DNA from 2 places in the Bradyrhizobium sp. CIAT3101 genome. Region 2 is predicted to be linked to the other one. Evidence: predicted binding sites of a transcription regulator. Region 2 holds the regulator's gene; the other holds the start of a gene.

Region 1 (7,809 bases), 2.3 Mb from region 2:
GCCCAGCTCCTCGCGGGTCTTCGCTTCGCCCAGCACGGCCGGTAGTCGCGAGCCGTAGGCCGCGACCAGGCGCCGGGCCTGCGGCTCGGAGAGAAAGCGCCAGCGGTGGCGCGCGAGGTCGACCTCGGTCTCGAAACGATCCCAGGCAAAATCGCCGCCGGGCAGCGCTGCGCCGGCGGTCCAGCGCGGCGACATCGGATAGAACGGCGTCAGGCGCGTCACCGCCCGCTCCGCCCGCAACCGCGAGGTGGTGACGTCGCCGCCGAACATCGTCAGCAGCGGCGCCTTGCGCCGGCGCGCGTGGAACAGCGTCGTGCCGTCGCCGCGCCGTCCGGACACGGGCGTCAGATTGACGCCGGAGACCGTGCGCACCACGTCGGTCGGGACAACACGCTCGCGAAAGTAGCGGCTCGCGGCCTCGCAGAGATAGCTGACATCGGCGCCCGGCATCGCGACGATGGCGGGATCGCCGGTGAAGCCGTGCGTGACCGTGCCGACCAGCGTGAAATCACGCTCGAACGGGCTAGCAAAAATCAGCCGTCCGTCGCTGTTCTGGAACACATAGACATTGTCGGACTCGAACAGCCTTGGCACGACGATCTGGCTCATCTGCATGGCCGCCAGGGCCTGCTGCGGCTGCCGCAGCACGGTCTCTGCGACCATTGCCGTCCAGCCGCCGCTGGCATTGGCCAGCGCGCGTGCCGTGACGACGCGGCGATGGCCGCGGTCGACCAGCGCGAGCCGCCAGGTGTCGGTCCTGTCGGCACGCACGCATCGCGCCCCGGTCAGGATCGCGGCGCCGCGCTCGGCGGCATCCAGCGCCGTGAGCACCACCAGGCGCGAATCGTCGACGACGCAATCGGCATATTCGAACGCGATGCCGAACGGCCGTTTCAGCGCGTTGCCGACCGGATGATGGGTGATGTCGAGGGTGGCCGATCCGGGCAGGCCGCCGCGGTTCGTGAGGGCGTCATAAACGTATAATCCGGCGCGCAACAGCCATGGCGGACGTTCGTCCGAATGGGCGGGGATCACAAAGCTCATCGGCCGCACCAGATGCGGTGCGATCCGAAGCCAGGTCCGGCGCTCGGCCAGCGCCCGGCGCACCCGCCAGAAGCCGCGGCGCTCCAGCACGGATAAATCGCCATGGATCAGCCGCGGTGTCGCCGATGACGCGGCACCGCCGAGATCGCCCTGCTCGATGAGAATGACCCGCAGCCCGCGCCCCGCCGCATCGCGCGCGAGATTGACGCCGTTCAGGCCGCCACCAATGATCGCGAGGTCGTAATCTGCCATGAAGCCGTCGAAGGGAGCGATGCGCCCTTCTCACTAGCCGGTCTTGAGCGCAAGCTCCATGGCCTCGACGCGGCCGACGAGGTCGGCATATTTCCCGATGGGCAGCGGCTTGCCGAGCAAATAGCCCTGCACACCGTCGCAGCCTTCCCTGGCAAGGAAAGCGAGCTGGTCGATGGTCTCGACGCCCTCGGCGATGATCGACATTTCGAGGCCGTGACCGAGGTCGATCACGGCACGGACGATCGCGGCCGATTGCGGATTGCGGCCGAGATTGATGATGAAGGCGCGGTCGATCTTGATCTTGTCGAACGGGAACGCCTGCAGATAGCTCAGCGAGGAATAGCCGCTGCCGAAATCGTCCATCGAGATACGGACGCCCAGCGCCTTCAGGCGGCGCAAGAGCGCCAGGCCGCGGTCGAAGTCCTCGATCAGCACGCCTTCGGTGATTTCGAGCTCGAGCCGGCCGGGGGCAAGCCCGGTCTCGATCAGGATCGCATGGACGAGCCCGACCACGTCGCCGTGCATGAACTGAGCCGGCGACAGATTGACCGCGACCTGCAGCGGCTTCGGCCACGACGCCGCCTCGCGGCAAGCCTCGCGCAGGATCCATTCGCCCATTTCGACGATCAGGCCGCTTTCTTCCGCAATCGGGATGAATTCGGCCGGCGAGACCTGGCCGCGCACCGGATGCTGCCAGCGCGCCAGGGCCTCGAAGCCGATGATCTCGCTCTCGGCGACGCTGTCGCGCGCGATGCCCTGGGGCTGGAACGCCAGAGACAGCTCGCCGTTCTTGATCGCCTTCGACAGATCCTGGTGCAGCACGCGACGGTCGCGGATCTGCTGGTCCATCTCGGGCTGGTAGAGGCTGATGGTGCCGCGCGATTTCTGCTTGGCACGGAACAGCGCCGCGCCGGCGTTGGCGAGCAGCGCCGCACCGTCGGGACCATTGTGCGGGAAGATCGACATGCCGGTGGTGATGCCGGCACGGACGGCGCGGCCATCGATGTGGAATTCGGGCGCGAGCGCGTCGCCGAGCTGCTGCGCCAGCGCAAGACCCGCATCGGGCTGCTTGCCGTCGATGATCAGGCCGAACTCGTCGCCGGAGAGGCGCGCCACCAGGCCGCCACGTGCGGCGTCCTGGAACCGCTGGGCCACCTCGATCAGCAGCTTGTCGCCAAGCGCATGGCCGAACACGTCGTTGACTTCCTTGAGGCCGTCGAGGTCGACGCACAGGACCGCGAATTCCTCGTCGGTGCCCTCGCAGGCCTCGATCATCTGGTTCAACGCCTGGAGGAAGGCAGCGCGGTTCGGCAAATCGGTGAGGCCGTCATGATAGGCCATGTGCGCCATCCGCGACTCGGTCTGCCGGCGGTTGGTCACGTCCTCGTGGGTCTTGATCAGATATTCCGGCTGGCCGGCGTCGTTGAGCACCGTGGCGCGCCGGGTCAGGAACAGGCGCAGGCCGTCCTTGGTGGAGATCGGGTGCTCCTCGGTGATCATCCCGCGCTTCTTGATCGCGGCCTCGTCGCGCGCGATGATCAGCTTGGCTTCCTTGGCATTGAAGATGTCGGAGGCGGTCAGGCCAGTGGCTTCCTCACGCCTGCGGTTGAGGATCGTCTCGGCGCTGCGGTTGGCGAGCAGATAGCGGCCGTCCTTGACCTGCTCCACGATCAGCGCCACCGGAATATTGTCGACCACCAGCTCGAGGAATTTCTTGGTGTTCTCCAGCTCCACCGACAGCGATTGCCGATCGGTGATGTCCTCGAACACCACCAGCAGGAATTCCGGCTTGTTGCTCTCGTTGCGGACCACGATGCGGATCGAGGCCACCATGCGCCGGGCCTGGTCGCGTTCGACCTCAACCTCGAATTCGTTGCGATATTGTCCCTCCGGCGCCAGCAGCGCGGCCCGGTCGGTCGCCTCGATGCTGGCAGCCGATTTCGGGCCGAACAGCTCACGCGCATTCTTGCCGACGACCTCATCGCGCGAAAAGCCCCAGAACCGCTCATAGGCGCTGTTGGCAAAGATGTAGCGGCCGTCCTCGATGTTTTTCGCGGCCACGCAGGCCGGCACGTTGTCCAGCACCGTTTCCAGGAACTGCTTGGTCGAGGCGAGCTGCCGCGACAGCTTGCGCTGCTCGCTGACGTCGAGATGGGTGGCCACGGAGCCGCCGTTCGGCAGCACGAAATACTTGACCAGGATGGCGCGGCCATCAGGCAATTCGCTGATCAGCCCGTTGGAGCTTGCCGCTTTCTCGTAGAAGTCGTCATCGGAGACGGCGAGGACCCCGCGCTGGCGCCGCAACTCGAGGATGTCGTAGCCGGTCATGCCGGTCCACAGGTCCGAGCGCGTCAGGCCGTAGATCTCGATATAGCGGTCGTTGCAGAAGATGATGCGCCGCTGCGCATCCGTCATCACCACGCCCTGGTTGAGATTGTTCATGGCGGAGGAGACGAAGGCGTTGCGTCGCAACTGCGAACGCTTGCTCCGGCGCAGCGCGGAATGGATCCACAATGCGATGGCGGCCAGGAACGCGCAGACGACCACGCCCCCGATCAGGGCTTCCCAGACCAGATTGGGATCGAGATCGCCAAGAAAGCGCGACGGACTGAAGCTGTCGGCATAGGCACGCGAAGGCGCGACCGCGCTGGCCAGGCACACGACGGCCTGCACAGCAATCGGAAGCATGCTGCCTTCCTGCCAGTTCTTCTCAGCCATCAGCCACCCGCGATTTCAACTGCGGATTGTCTGGCTTCACGGGTTTGGATCGGGTAAACGCCTGTACGCCCAACAGAAAAATGTGACGCGAAATACGGCAATTGCCCTGACATGATAAATGCTTCCTTAATGGACGACGGCCGCGCGGCCCGTTTCCCAGGCAAACCGGCCCTCTCGGCAACTTCAACGGGACTTCTGCACAACCATGGATAGGGTCGACTGCGTCGTCATCGGAGCCGGCGTCGTCGGGCTCGCGGTGGCCCGGAAGCTGGCCCAGGCCGGGCGCGAAGTGATCGTGCTCGAAGAGGCCGAGGCCATCGGCACCATCACCTCCTCACGCAACAGCGAGGTGATCCATGCCGGAATCTACTACCGCGCCGGAAGCTGGATGGCGCGCATGTGCGTCAGCGGCAAGCACGCGCTCTACCGTTATTGCGGCGAGCGCGGCATCCCGCACAAGAATTGCGGCAAGCTGATCGTCGCGACCAATGCAAAGGAAACCGAGAAGCTGCAATCGATCAAGGCGCATGCCGAGGCCAACGGCGTGCTCGACATGCAGTTGCTCTCGGGCGAAGCAGCGCGCGCGCTGGAGCCGGCGCTGGCCTGTGACGCCGCGCTGCTCTCGCCGTCGACCGGCATCATCGACAGCCATGCCTACATGCTCTCGCTGCGCGGGGAAGCCGAAGAAGCCGGCGCAGCCTTTGCGTTTCACACGCCGCTGATCCGCGCCAAGGCAGACGCTGGTGTGATCGAGATCGAAGCCGGCGGCGAAGCGCCGATGACGCTGCAATGCGACCTGCTCGTCAACGCCGCCGGGCTTTCGGCGACGACCGTGGCACGCCACATCGACGGCATGCCGATCGACCGGATTCCGCCGGCCTATCTCGCCAAGGGAAACTATTTCAGCTGTAACGCGCGCGCACCGTTCTCGCGCCTGATCTACCCCGTGCCCGAGCCCGGCGGGCTCGGCGTGCATCTCACCCTGGACATGGCAGGACAGGCGCGCTTTGGCCCCGACGTCGAATGGATCGAGACGATCGACTATGAAGTCGATCCGTCGCGTGCCGAGCGCTTCTATCCTGCGATCCGCAAATACTGGCCGACGCTTCCCGACGGCGCGTTGATGCCGAGCTATTCGGGCATCCGCCCGAAGATCGTGCCGCCGGCGGTGGCTACCCAGGATTTCCTGATGCAGGGTCCGCGCGACCATGGTGTCGCGGGTCTGGTCAATCTGTTCGGCATCGAATCGCCGGGACTGACATCGTCGCTCGCGATCGCGGACCACGTCGCAGAGCTCGCAGAAATTTAAGCGGCCGCGCAACGATCATTGCACGGCGCGCACCTAACAGCAGGGACGAGCGCAAACGCTCTAATCCCTGCCTGAAAGGATACGATCAAACTTTACGCTGTTACGGGGGTTACTAGTGAAGCGTGTCGCCGGTTTGCTTCAGACGCTCGATCTGGTCCTTGACCATCAACTTCCGGCGCTTCAACTCAACAATTTGCAGGTCGTCTGTTGAAAGGTGCACGAGAGCTTCGTGCAATTCGTTTTCGAGAACTTTGTGCTTCCGTTCCAATTCAACCAGATGTGCCTGAATTGTCATTCGAAACCTCCTCGGTAGGGGTGACCTTGGATTCGATCCGGACGAAGAAGTGTACACCGTCGATTCGTTCTGTCGATGGATATCCGTCGTCGCAGCGTCATTTTTGAAAATTCATATGTAATGAAGCGTGAGTAAGGAACCACGCGGTGAAAGATCCATGATATCAATGCGCTTGCGCGACACTGCTGCGAATCGTTGAAATATCTTGCGAGAGAGCGGTGCGCGAAGGTCGCAGATCGCTTGCGATCACGCCGCGCAAGGACGATAATTTCCACAGGGCATCCACAGCCTTAATCTCAAGCTAATCGGTTTTCGGCCACCGCAAACATGACCAATGAAGACGAGCGTGAGCTCGAAGCCGAGCTCACCCGGTTGCAGCAGGAACACCGAGATCTCGATGCGGCGATCGATGCACTGCATCAATCGCCCGCCCCCGACCTATTGCGGTTACAGCGGTTGAAGAAACGCAAGCTGTTGTTGCGCGACCGCATCGCCTTCATCGAAGACCAGATAACGCCCGACATCATCGCCTGATCCGCGAGCGGTCGCCGCTTGCGGCCCACATGAATCCGCTTGACTCAAAAAGAACAAAAGAGGAACATAAATCTCGCCGCCGACGCCCCAGGAAACACCCAAGAAATCGCCCAAGAAAAACCTGCACGCACAACCCGCAAGGACACCGCAGATGTCAGTCCCCGCCCTTCTCGACAACAGCTATTACGAGCAAGCCTGCGATCAGGCGATCGCGATGTGTGACGGCAATCTGCGCAGCACCATCAAGGCGCTGATCATGGCCAACGAATATCTGGAAGCTGAACTGGAAGAGCTGCAGGCCGCGATCGCCGCCGGCTGCATTCCCGAGACCTCGCGCAGCTGGACGCGGGGCAAGAGCGGCGCCGCCTAGTTCTGATCACCGGAGCAACGCCATGTCGGATGTGACCTATTACGTTGCAATGCCTTTTCTGATCGATGCCGACGGATCGCCCGTCGCGGGCGCCGCCGAGGAGTGTCAGAGCTCGACGGCCGCGCTGCGACGCGCCGAGGCCCTGTCGCGCGGTGCCGGCCATATCGGCGCGGTCGCGTTCAGCCGCAGCGGCGATCCCATGACCGGCGAATTCGGCGATGCCACGCTGCTGCGCAGATTCGGCAACGTGCCGGAAGATCTGGCCACGCTGTAGGATCAGTTGCTCACGAGCCTGATCCGCGGCTCGTGCCGCCGGCGGGCCTTGCGCACATACATGGCGGCATCGGCCTCCTCCAGCGCGCGGACGGCATCGGACTGGGCACCGAGCAACGCGACGCCGGCGGAAGCGCCCGCCGTCACGTGCTGGCCGCGAAAGACAAAGGACAATTCGTCGATCGCCTGCTCGAAGATCGCGGCCTTCGCCTTGGCATCGGTCTCGCTGAGATTCCACAACAGCAGGGCAAACTCGTCACCGCCGAGACGTCCGACCACGTCGGAGGCGCGGATCTGCCGTGTCAGCGTCGCGGCAATTGCCTTCAGCACCTCGTCGCCGGCGGCATGGCCGAAGGAATCGTTGATCGGCTTCAGCCGGTCGACGTCGAGCACGATCAGTGCGCCGCTGGCGCGGTAGCGCTTCATGTAGGCCACGGCGCGCTGGAGCTCGCGCTCGAAGCCGCGCCGGTTGGGGATGTCCAGCAGGAAATCGGTGTCGGCCGCCGCCTCGAGCTCGACGACGCGCCGCAGCGCCTGCGTGAGCTTGGTCCGCAGGGCGCGGATGGTCGCCTTGCTGGTATCCTCGCTCGGCTCTTTCCTGGTTTCCTTCCTCGTCCCCTTGGCAGCACGGACTGCCTGCGCGCGAGGCGGCGCCACAGCCCGCTTGGGTGCAGTTTTCGTTCGGCTTCCGCTGGTTTTTCGGCCCTTTTTGGCCTTCGCCGCGGTCGCCCTTTTTGGTTTCTTCATGGGCATCCTGCTCAATGAAGGCTTGCGGGGATTCACCAAGACAGGATAGTGCATTCCCTTCTCCTTGCCACCGCCTTGCGAGCCGCCGGCCGGAACCGTTAATCTGGCCTATCCTTCTGTTTTCCGAGCACAATTGACGTCATGACCGCGCCGATCGCCATTATCATGGGAAGCCAGTCGGACTGGGAGACGATGCGGCACGCCGCCGACACGCTCACAGCGCTTGGTATCACCTCCGACGCCCGCATCGTTTCGGCACACCGCACC
Region 2 (7,809 bases):
CCACCATTTCCGTCGAAATGCACGAGATCGTGGGCACGCTTCGCTTTGCCCACCCTACGATACCTCGCTACGCGTCCTCGACGCCCGCCTCATCCGGCGTGAACTCGTACACCGATGAGCAGAACTCGCAGGTCACGACGACCTTGTCGTCCTTGACCATGGCGCTGCGATCGTCCGGCGAGAAGCTCTTCAGCATGGAGGCGACCGCGTCGCGCGAGCAGGAGCATTGCGCTTTCAGGACAAGCGGATTGAACACGCGCACGCCGCGTTCGTGGAAGAGGCGATAGAGCAACCGCTCGCCGGAGAGATCGGGATCGATCAGCTCGACGTCCTCGACGGTTTCGATCAGCGAGCGCGCCTCGACCCAGGCATCGTCCTCGGCAACGCTGTGCACCTCGGCGCCATCGGGCGCATCGCCGGGATGCAGATCGGCCTGCCGCGCGCGCTCCGGCGCCTTCGGCAAGAACTGCATCAGCATGCCGCCGGCACGCCAGCGATGCTTGCCGCCGTCGCTCGAGCGCCACTCCTCGCCGACCGCAAGGCGGACGCGCGTCGGGATCTGCTCGGAGCGCAGGAAATATTCGTGAGCGGCATCTTCCAGGCTGCCGCCGTCGAGCGCGACCAGGCCCTGGTAGCGGCTCATATCGGGACCCTGGTCGATGGTCATGGCGAGGTGGCCGCGGCCGAGCAGCGTACCGGAATCCTTGGTGTCACCGAGGCGTTCGGCGTCGAAGCGCGCATAGGCGCGCAGGCGATCCGGCGCCTGATAGTCCACCACCAGAAACGACACCGGCCCGTCGGTCTGTGCCTGCAGGATGAAGCGGCCTTCAAATTTCAGCGCCGAGCCGAGCAGCGTGGTCAGCACGATGGCCTCGCCGAGCAGCTTGCCGACCGGCGCGGGATAATCGTGCTTGGTCAGGATCTCGTCGAGCGCGGGGCCGAGCCGAACCAGGCGCCCACGCACATCGAGCGCGTCGACCTCGTAGGGCAACACGGCATCATCGATGGGAACCGCGGATGGTGCGCGAACCGGGCCTTCAGACCCGGTTTTCATGTCAGGGGATTGGGAAACCATGGCGCTTTATCTGGGGTCGGAGGACGGGAAATGGAAGGGGCGCGAGGTGGTGCGTTCCGGATGCAGGTGTCGTTGTACGAAGCAGCCTCAAACTGGATGTCGTCCCGGGGCGCGCGAAGCGCGAACCCGGGATCCATAACCACAGGATGACGTCATCGTGCGAGATGACAACTCCGAGTCCTCGCAAAACCACGGCCTGTGGTTATGGGTCCCGGATCTGCGCTTACGCTTGTCCGGGACGACAGCGGAGGATGGAGCCGCCAGCGCGGCCACACACTCGCACGTATCTCTACTTCACCGCGTCAAAGCACCAGGCCAAAATGCCCTTCTGCGCATGCAGGCGGTTTTCGGCCTCGTCGAACACGACCGATTGCGGGCCGTCGATCACCTCGTCGGTGACCTCCTCGCCGCGATGGGCAGGCAGACAGTGCATGAACAGCGCGTCGGGCTTCGCCAGCGACATCAGCTTCGCATTGACCTGGTAGGGCTTGAGCACGTTGTGACGGTGCTCGCCTTCCTTGTCGCCCATCGACACCCAGGTGTCGGTGACGACGCAATCGGCGCCCTTCACCGCGGCTTCGGGATCGGTGCCGAGCACGATCGGTGCGTTGGTGGCCTTGATGAAATCGCGCATCACCTTCTTCGGAGCGAGCTCCGGCGGGGTCGCGACATTGAGGTTGAACTTGAAACGTTCGGCGGCATGAGCCCAGGACGCCAGCACGTTGTTGTCGTCGCCGGTCCAGGCCACGGTGCGACCTTCGATCGGGCCGCGATGCTCCTCGTAGGTCATGAGATCGGCCATCACCTGGCACGGGTGCGAGCGCCGCGTCAGGCCGTTGATCACGGGCACGGTCGCGTTCGCAGCGAGCTCCAGCAGCGCCTCGTGATTGAGGATGCGGATCATGATGGCGTCGACATAGCGCGACAGCACGCGCGCGGTGTCGGCGATGGTCTCGCCGCGGCCCAGCTGCATCTCGGCACCCGTGAGCATGATCGGCTCGCCGCCGAGCTGGCGCATGGCGACGTCGAACGACACCCGCGTGCGGGTCGACGGGCGTTCGAAGATCATCGCCAGCGTCTTGCCCTCGAGCGGCCTGACCGGCTGATGTGCCTTCTGCTTCGCCTTCATGGCGGAGGAGGCCGCGAGCATGCTCTTGAGCTCCGACAGCGGCAGCTCGTTGATGTCCAGGAAGTGCTTCGGCGTCTTGCTCATCAGCTTGCCGCCCGCTTGTTGCCGGTCAGCGCAGTGCAGGCGCGTTCGAGCCGCCCGACGCTGTCCTCGATCTCGGCTTCGGTGACGATCAAGGGCGGCAGGAAGCGCACGACATTGTCGCCGGCCCCGACGGTGAGCAGTTTTTCGTTGCGAAGTGCTGCGACCAGATCGCCGGAGGGCACCACGGCCTTGATGCCGATCAGGAGCCCCTCGCCGCGAACTTCGCTGACGACATCGGGATGACGGTCGATCACGGAAGCAAGCTTCTGCTTCAGCAGCAGCGACATCTTCTGCACATGGTCGAAGAAGCCGGGCTTGAGCATGACGTCGAGCACTGCGTTCGCAGCCGAGATCGCCAGCGGATTGCCGCCGAAGGTCGAGCCGTGCGAGCCGGGCCCCATGCCGGAGGCCGCTTCCGCGGTCGCCAGCACCGCGCCGATCGGGAAGCCGCCGCCGAGCGCCTTCGCCAGCGACATCACGTCAGGCGTGACGCCGGTGCGCCGATGGGCGAAGAGATCGCCGGTGCGGCCCATGCCGGTCTGCACTTCATCGAAGGCGAGCAGCAGGCCCTTCTCGTCGCAGAGCTGGCGCAGCGCCTTGAGGAAGCCGGGAGGCGCCGAACGCACGCCACCCTCGCCCTGGATCGGCTCGATCAGGATACCGGCGGTCTGCGGACCGATCGCCTTCTTCACGGCCTCGATGTCGCCATGCGGGATCTGGTCGAAACCGTCCATCGGCGGGCCAAAACCTTCGAGATATTTTGCCGAGCCGGTCGCGGCCAGCGTCGCCAGCGTCCGACCGTGGAAGGCGCCTTCGAAGGTGATGATGCGGTAGCGCTCCGGATGCCCCTTGGAGAAGTGATGGTGGCGGACCAGCTTGATCACGCCCTCCAGCGCTTCGGCGCCGGAATTACAGAAGAACACGAAGTCGGCAAAACTCTCGTTGCAGAGACGCGCCGCGAGCTTCTCGCCATCCGGGCTCTGGAACAGGTTCGACATGTGCCAGAGTTTTGTCGCCTGCTCCTGCAGCGCCTTGACCAGCACGGGATGGGCATGGCCGAGCGCATTCACTGCAACGCCCGAGGTGAAATCGAGATAGCGATCGCCATTGGTCGCGATCAACCAGACGCCTTCACCGCGCTCAAAACCGATGTCGGCCCTGGCGAAAACGGGGAGCAAATGCGGTGCTACGCTGTTGGTCATGATGGTCTCTTTGGATGTTTCGGACGGCCTGAGCGTGCGTTGCGCAGCGCATCATTGGTCCGGAAAACGAAACGTGCCGCCTTTTAAGGGCGGCACGCATCGCCATCTTATGCCTGGCACCAATGGTGTCAATGCCGCCCGGAAAGCCCCGCGAAACGCTGATTCCGTAGTCTTGCGGTGCCGGATTTGCGGGTTTTTGGCCACGGAACATGTGGAAGCGAGTCGTCGGACTCTTGCGCGTGAGTCACGCCATATTGTAGCGTTTGCCTTGTCAGATACGACATCTCGTGCAGCGGTTCTGATCCCAAAAGTCCTCATGTACCGGCGTAAACGTTCGGGCGGCTCATTGCGCCCGGCGAACCTTAAGGGATTCTGGCGGCACGGGTTTTTCGAAGCTTAGGCATTCGTCGTGCCGCCCCAGGATGGCAGGCGCGCGGCGAAGGAAAGGTTACAATGACGGTTTTGACCTGGTCCGACGATCGCGTCGAGCAGTTGAAAAAGCTCTGGGAGGCCGGACTTTCGGCCAGCCAGATCGCCGCTGAGCTTGGGAATGTCACCCGCAACGCCGTGATCGGCAAGGTGCACAGGCTCGGCCTGTCGGGCCGCGCCAAGAGCCCGTCTTCGGCAGCTCCGCGGCCGCGCAAGGCGCGTCCGGCGCAGCACATGATGCGGGTGAGCAGGCCCATCGCGCGTGGCAATACCGCGCTGGCGCAGGCCTTCGAGGTCGAAGTCGAGGCTGAACCGGTCACCTACGACAACGTGGTGCCGATGAGCCAGCGGCTGTCGCTGCTCGAATTGAACGAGGCGACCTGCCACTGGCCGGTCGGCGATCCCTCGAGCCCGGATTTCTTCTTCTGCGGCGGCAAGGCGCTCTCCGGCCTGCCCTACTGCGCCCAGCACTCGCGGGTGGCGTATCAGCCGGCAGCGGATCGGCGGCGGGCGCCGGCGAAGCCTGGCACGCGGTAAGCGCATCCAGGTAATCTCGTCCCGGCACAAGGCCGGGACGACCGGGGAAATAAAAAAGCGCGCCATCCAGCGCGCTTTTTATTTTGTCTGCTTGCAAGAGCCTTAGGCCTGCTCGGCCTTTGCAAACCGGTCATCGAGCGCATAGCCCGCACCGCGCACCGTGCGGATCGGATCCTGCTCGCGACCAAGATTGAGCAGCTTGCGCAGGCGACCGATATGCACGTCGACGGTGCGCTCGTCGATATAGATGTCGCGGCCCCAGACGCTGTCGAGCAGCTGCTCGCGCGAGAACACGCGACCGGGGTGCTCCAGGAAAAACTCCAGCAGGCGATATTCGGTGGGGCCGAGATCGATCGGCCGGCCCGAGCGCGCCACGCGGCGCTTTTCGCGATCGAGCTCGATGTCACCGAAAGCGAGCACGGTTGCGAGCCGCTCGGGACTTGCGCGCCGCAGCAGACCCTTCACGCGGGCCAGCAGCTCGGGCACCGAGAACGGCTTGACGATGTAGTCGTCGGCGCCGGTCGCAAGGCCCCGCACCCGCTCGCTCTCCTCGCCGCGCGCGGTGAGCATGATGATCGGCAGCTGCTTGGTGTCGGACCGCGTCCGCAGCCGGCGGCACAGCTCGATGCCGGAAAGCCCCGGCAGCATCCAGTCGAGCACGATCAGATCGGGGATGTGCTCCTTGAGGCGGGTGTCGGCGTCGTCGCCGCGCATCACCGTCTCGACGTCATAGCCGTCGCCCTCGAGGTTGTAGCGGAGGAGCTCGGTGAGAGCTTCCTCGTCTTCAACCACCATAATGCGTGCGCCCATTGGGTCGTCGCTCCTTAAGGATTCAAGTATTGGGGACCGTGGTGGCGAAGGTCGTCATGTCGCCCTTCGGTCGCTTGTCGGTGATGGCCTGGCCTTCGATCATGTAGAACACGGTCTCGGCAATGTTGGTGGCGTGGTCGCCGATCCGCTCGATGTTCTTGGCGCAGAACATCAGATGGATGCAGAACGAGATGTTGCGCGGGTCCTCCATCATATAGGTGAGGAGCTCGCGGAACAGCGAGGTGCAGATGGCGTCGACTTCCTCGTCGCCCTTCCACACCGCCATCGCCGCCGGCAGATCGTGCGCGGCATATGCGTCCAGCACCGACTTGACCTGCTGCTGCACGAGGTCGGTCATGTGCTCGAGGCCGCGGAACAGCTTGAGCGGATGGAAATCCGTCTCCAGCGCCGCGACGCGCTTGCCCATGTTCTTGGCGAGGTCGCCGATGCGTTCGAGATCGGTCGCGACGCGCATGGCGCCGACGATTTCGCGCAGATCCACCGCCATCGGCTGGCGGCGCGCGATCGTGAGCACGGCGCGTTCCTCGATCTTCTTCTGCAGCGCGTCGAGCTCGGCGTCGATGGTGACGACGCGCTGGCCGAGCGCGATATCACGGCGGATCAGCGCGTCGACGGAATCGACGATCATGCGCTCGGCGATGCCGCCCATCTCGGCGACCAGGCGCGTGAGCTCCTGGAGGTCGGTGTCGAAGGCCTTTGCGGTATGTTCAGAACCCATGTCCTGTCTCCTCAGCCGAACCGGCCGGTAATGTAATCCTGCGTGCGCCGGTCGGACGGCGACGTGAAGATCTTGCTGGTGTCGTCGAACTCGATCAACTCGCCGAGATACATGAAGGCGGTCTTGTCGGAGACGCGAGCCGCTTGCTGCATGTTGTGGGTCACGATCGCGATCGTGTAATTCTCGGACAGCTCCTGGATCAGCTCCTCGACCTTCGCGGTCGAGATCGGATCGAGCGCCGAGCAGGGCTCGTCGAACAGGATCACCTCGGGCCGCACCGCGACGGTGCGGGCAATGCAGAGGCGCTGCTGCTGGCCGCCGGAGAGCGACAGGCCGGAGGCGTTCAGCTTGTCCTTGACCTCGTTCCACAGCGCGCCGCCGCGCAGGGCCTTCTCGACGCGATCGTCCATCTCCGACTTCGAGATCTTCTCGTAGAGACGGATGCCGAAGGCGATGTTCTCGTAGATCGTCATCGGGAACGGCGTCGGCTTCTGGAACACCATGCCGACGCGGGCGCGCAGCAGATTGAGGTCGAGCTTGGGATCGAGGATGTTGGTCTGGTCGAGCATCAGCTGACCGGAGACGCGCTGGCCCGGATAGAGGTCGTACATCCGGTTGAAGATGCGCAGCAGGGTCGACTTGCCGCAGCCCGACGGTCCGATGAACGCCGTGACGCGGTTGGTGCCGAGCGCCAGATTGATGTTCTTCAGCGCGTGGTGCTCGCCGTAATAGAAGTTGAGGTTGCGCACCGTTACCTTGGCCGGGGCTTCAGGCAGAGGCTGCGAGCCGGGATGAACGGCGGGCGTACTGACGGAAACAGACATTTCGCTCATTTTGCGGTCCTCTCGGCGCTCAGGATGCGCGCGCCAATGTTCAGGGCAAGCACGGTCAACGTGATCAGCAGGGCGCCGCTCCAGGCCAACTGCTTCCAGTAGGCATACGGGCTCTGCACGAAGTTGTTGATGGTGACCGGCAGGTTGGCCATCGTCTTGTTCAGGCCCAGGCTGAAGAACTGGTTCGACAGTGCGGTGAACAGCAGCGGCGCAGTCTCGCCGGCGACGCGGGCGGTGGCCAGCATCACGCCTGTGATGAGGCCCGAGCGCGCCGCACGATAGGCGATGCGCTTGATCACCAGCGAGCGCGGCAGGCCGAGCGCAGAGGCAGCCTCGCGCAGCGCGTTCGGCACCAGCAGCAGCATGTCCTCGGTCGTGCGCAGCACCACCGGGATCACGATCACGGCGAGTGCGAGCGAGCCTGCGATCGCCGAGAAGCCGCGCATCGGCACCACCACCGCGCCGTAGATGAACAGGCCGATGATGATCGAGGGCGCCGAGAGCAGGATGTCGTTGATGAAGCGGATCACCGAGGTCAGCTTGTCGTTGCGGCCGTACTCGGCGAGATAGGTGCCGGCGAACAGGCCGAGCGGCGCGCCGATGCCGACGCCGATCACGGTCATGATCAGGGAGCCGACGATGGCGTTGCGCAGACCGCCTTCAGTCGAGCCCGGAGGCGGCGTGTCCGCGACGAACAGTTCGAGGTTCAACCCGGCGAGGCCGTTATAGAGCAGCGTGACCAGGATCAGCGCGAGCCAGGTGACGCCGAAGGCGGCGGCACCGAAGCAGAGCCCGCGGATCACGATGTCCTTGCGGCGACGGCGTGAATAAATCGGGTTCATGTTACTTCCCCGCCTTCTTTTCCAGCCGCATCAGCATCAGCCGGGCGCCGGCGAGCACGAAGAACGTCAGCACGAACAGCAGCAGGCCGAGCAGGATCAGGCCGGACTGGTGCAGGCCGTCGCTCTCGG

What was found. Region 2 encodes PhoB, which activates phosphate uptake and scavenging genes when phosphate is short. Its sites were predicted from a motif close to TGTCATNNANCTGTCAT; they were not measured.
Region 1: a site for PhoB is predicted at 5,703-5,719, ahead of QA645_RS09140 (DUF465 domain-containing protein). Genes of this name have one in related genera too.

What each region holds. Positions count from the first base shown of each region.
Region 1 covers NZ_CP121634.1:1,963,758-1,971,566, reverse strand. Annotated here, with positions in the region: gene QA645_RS09155 (glycerol-3-phosphate dehydrogenase) at 1-1,296, opposite strand, end outside; gene QA645_RS09150 (EAL domain-containing protein) at 1,330-4,014, opposite strand; gene QA645_RS09145 (NAD(P)/FAD-dependent oxidoreductase) at 4,220-5,323, shown strand; gene QA645_RS09140 (DUF465 domain-containing protein) at 5,436-5,618, opposite strand; gene QA645_RS09135 (DUF465 domain-containing protein) at 5,946-6,152, shown strand; gene QA645_RS09130 (hypothetical protein) at 6,304-6,522, shown strand; gene QA645_RS09125 (hypothetical protein) at 6,545-6,796, shown strand; gene QA645_RS09120 (GGDEF domain-containing protein) at 6,799-7,542, opposite strand; gene purE (5-(carboxyamino)imidazole ribonucleotide mutase) at 7,684-7,809, shown strand, end outside.
Region 2 covers NZ_CP121634.1:9,078,317-9,086,125, forward strand. Annotated here, with positions in the region: gene QA645_RS42045 (Hsp33 family molecular chaperone) at 68-1,075, opposite strand; gene argF (ornithine carbamoyltransferase) at 1,365-2,288, opposite strand; gene QA645_RS42055 (aspartate aminotransferase family protein) at 2,288-3,490, opposite strand; gene QA645_RS42060 (GcrA family cell cycle regulator) at 3,944-4,456, shown strand; gene phoB (phosphate regulon transcriptional regulator PhoB) at 4,559-5,266, opposite strand; gene phoU (phosphate signaling complex protein PhoU) at 5,289-6,005, opposite strand; gene pstB (phosphate ABC transporter ATP-binding protein PstB) at 6,017-6,838, opposite strand; gene pstA (phosphate ABC transporter permease PstA) at 6,835-7,680, opposite strand; gene pstC (phosphate ABC transporter permease subunit PstC) at 7,682-7,809, opposite strand, start outside.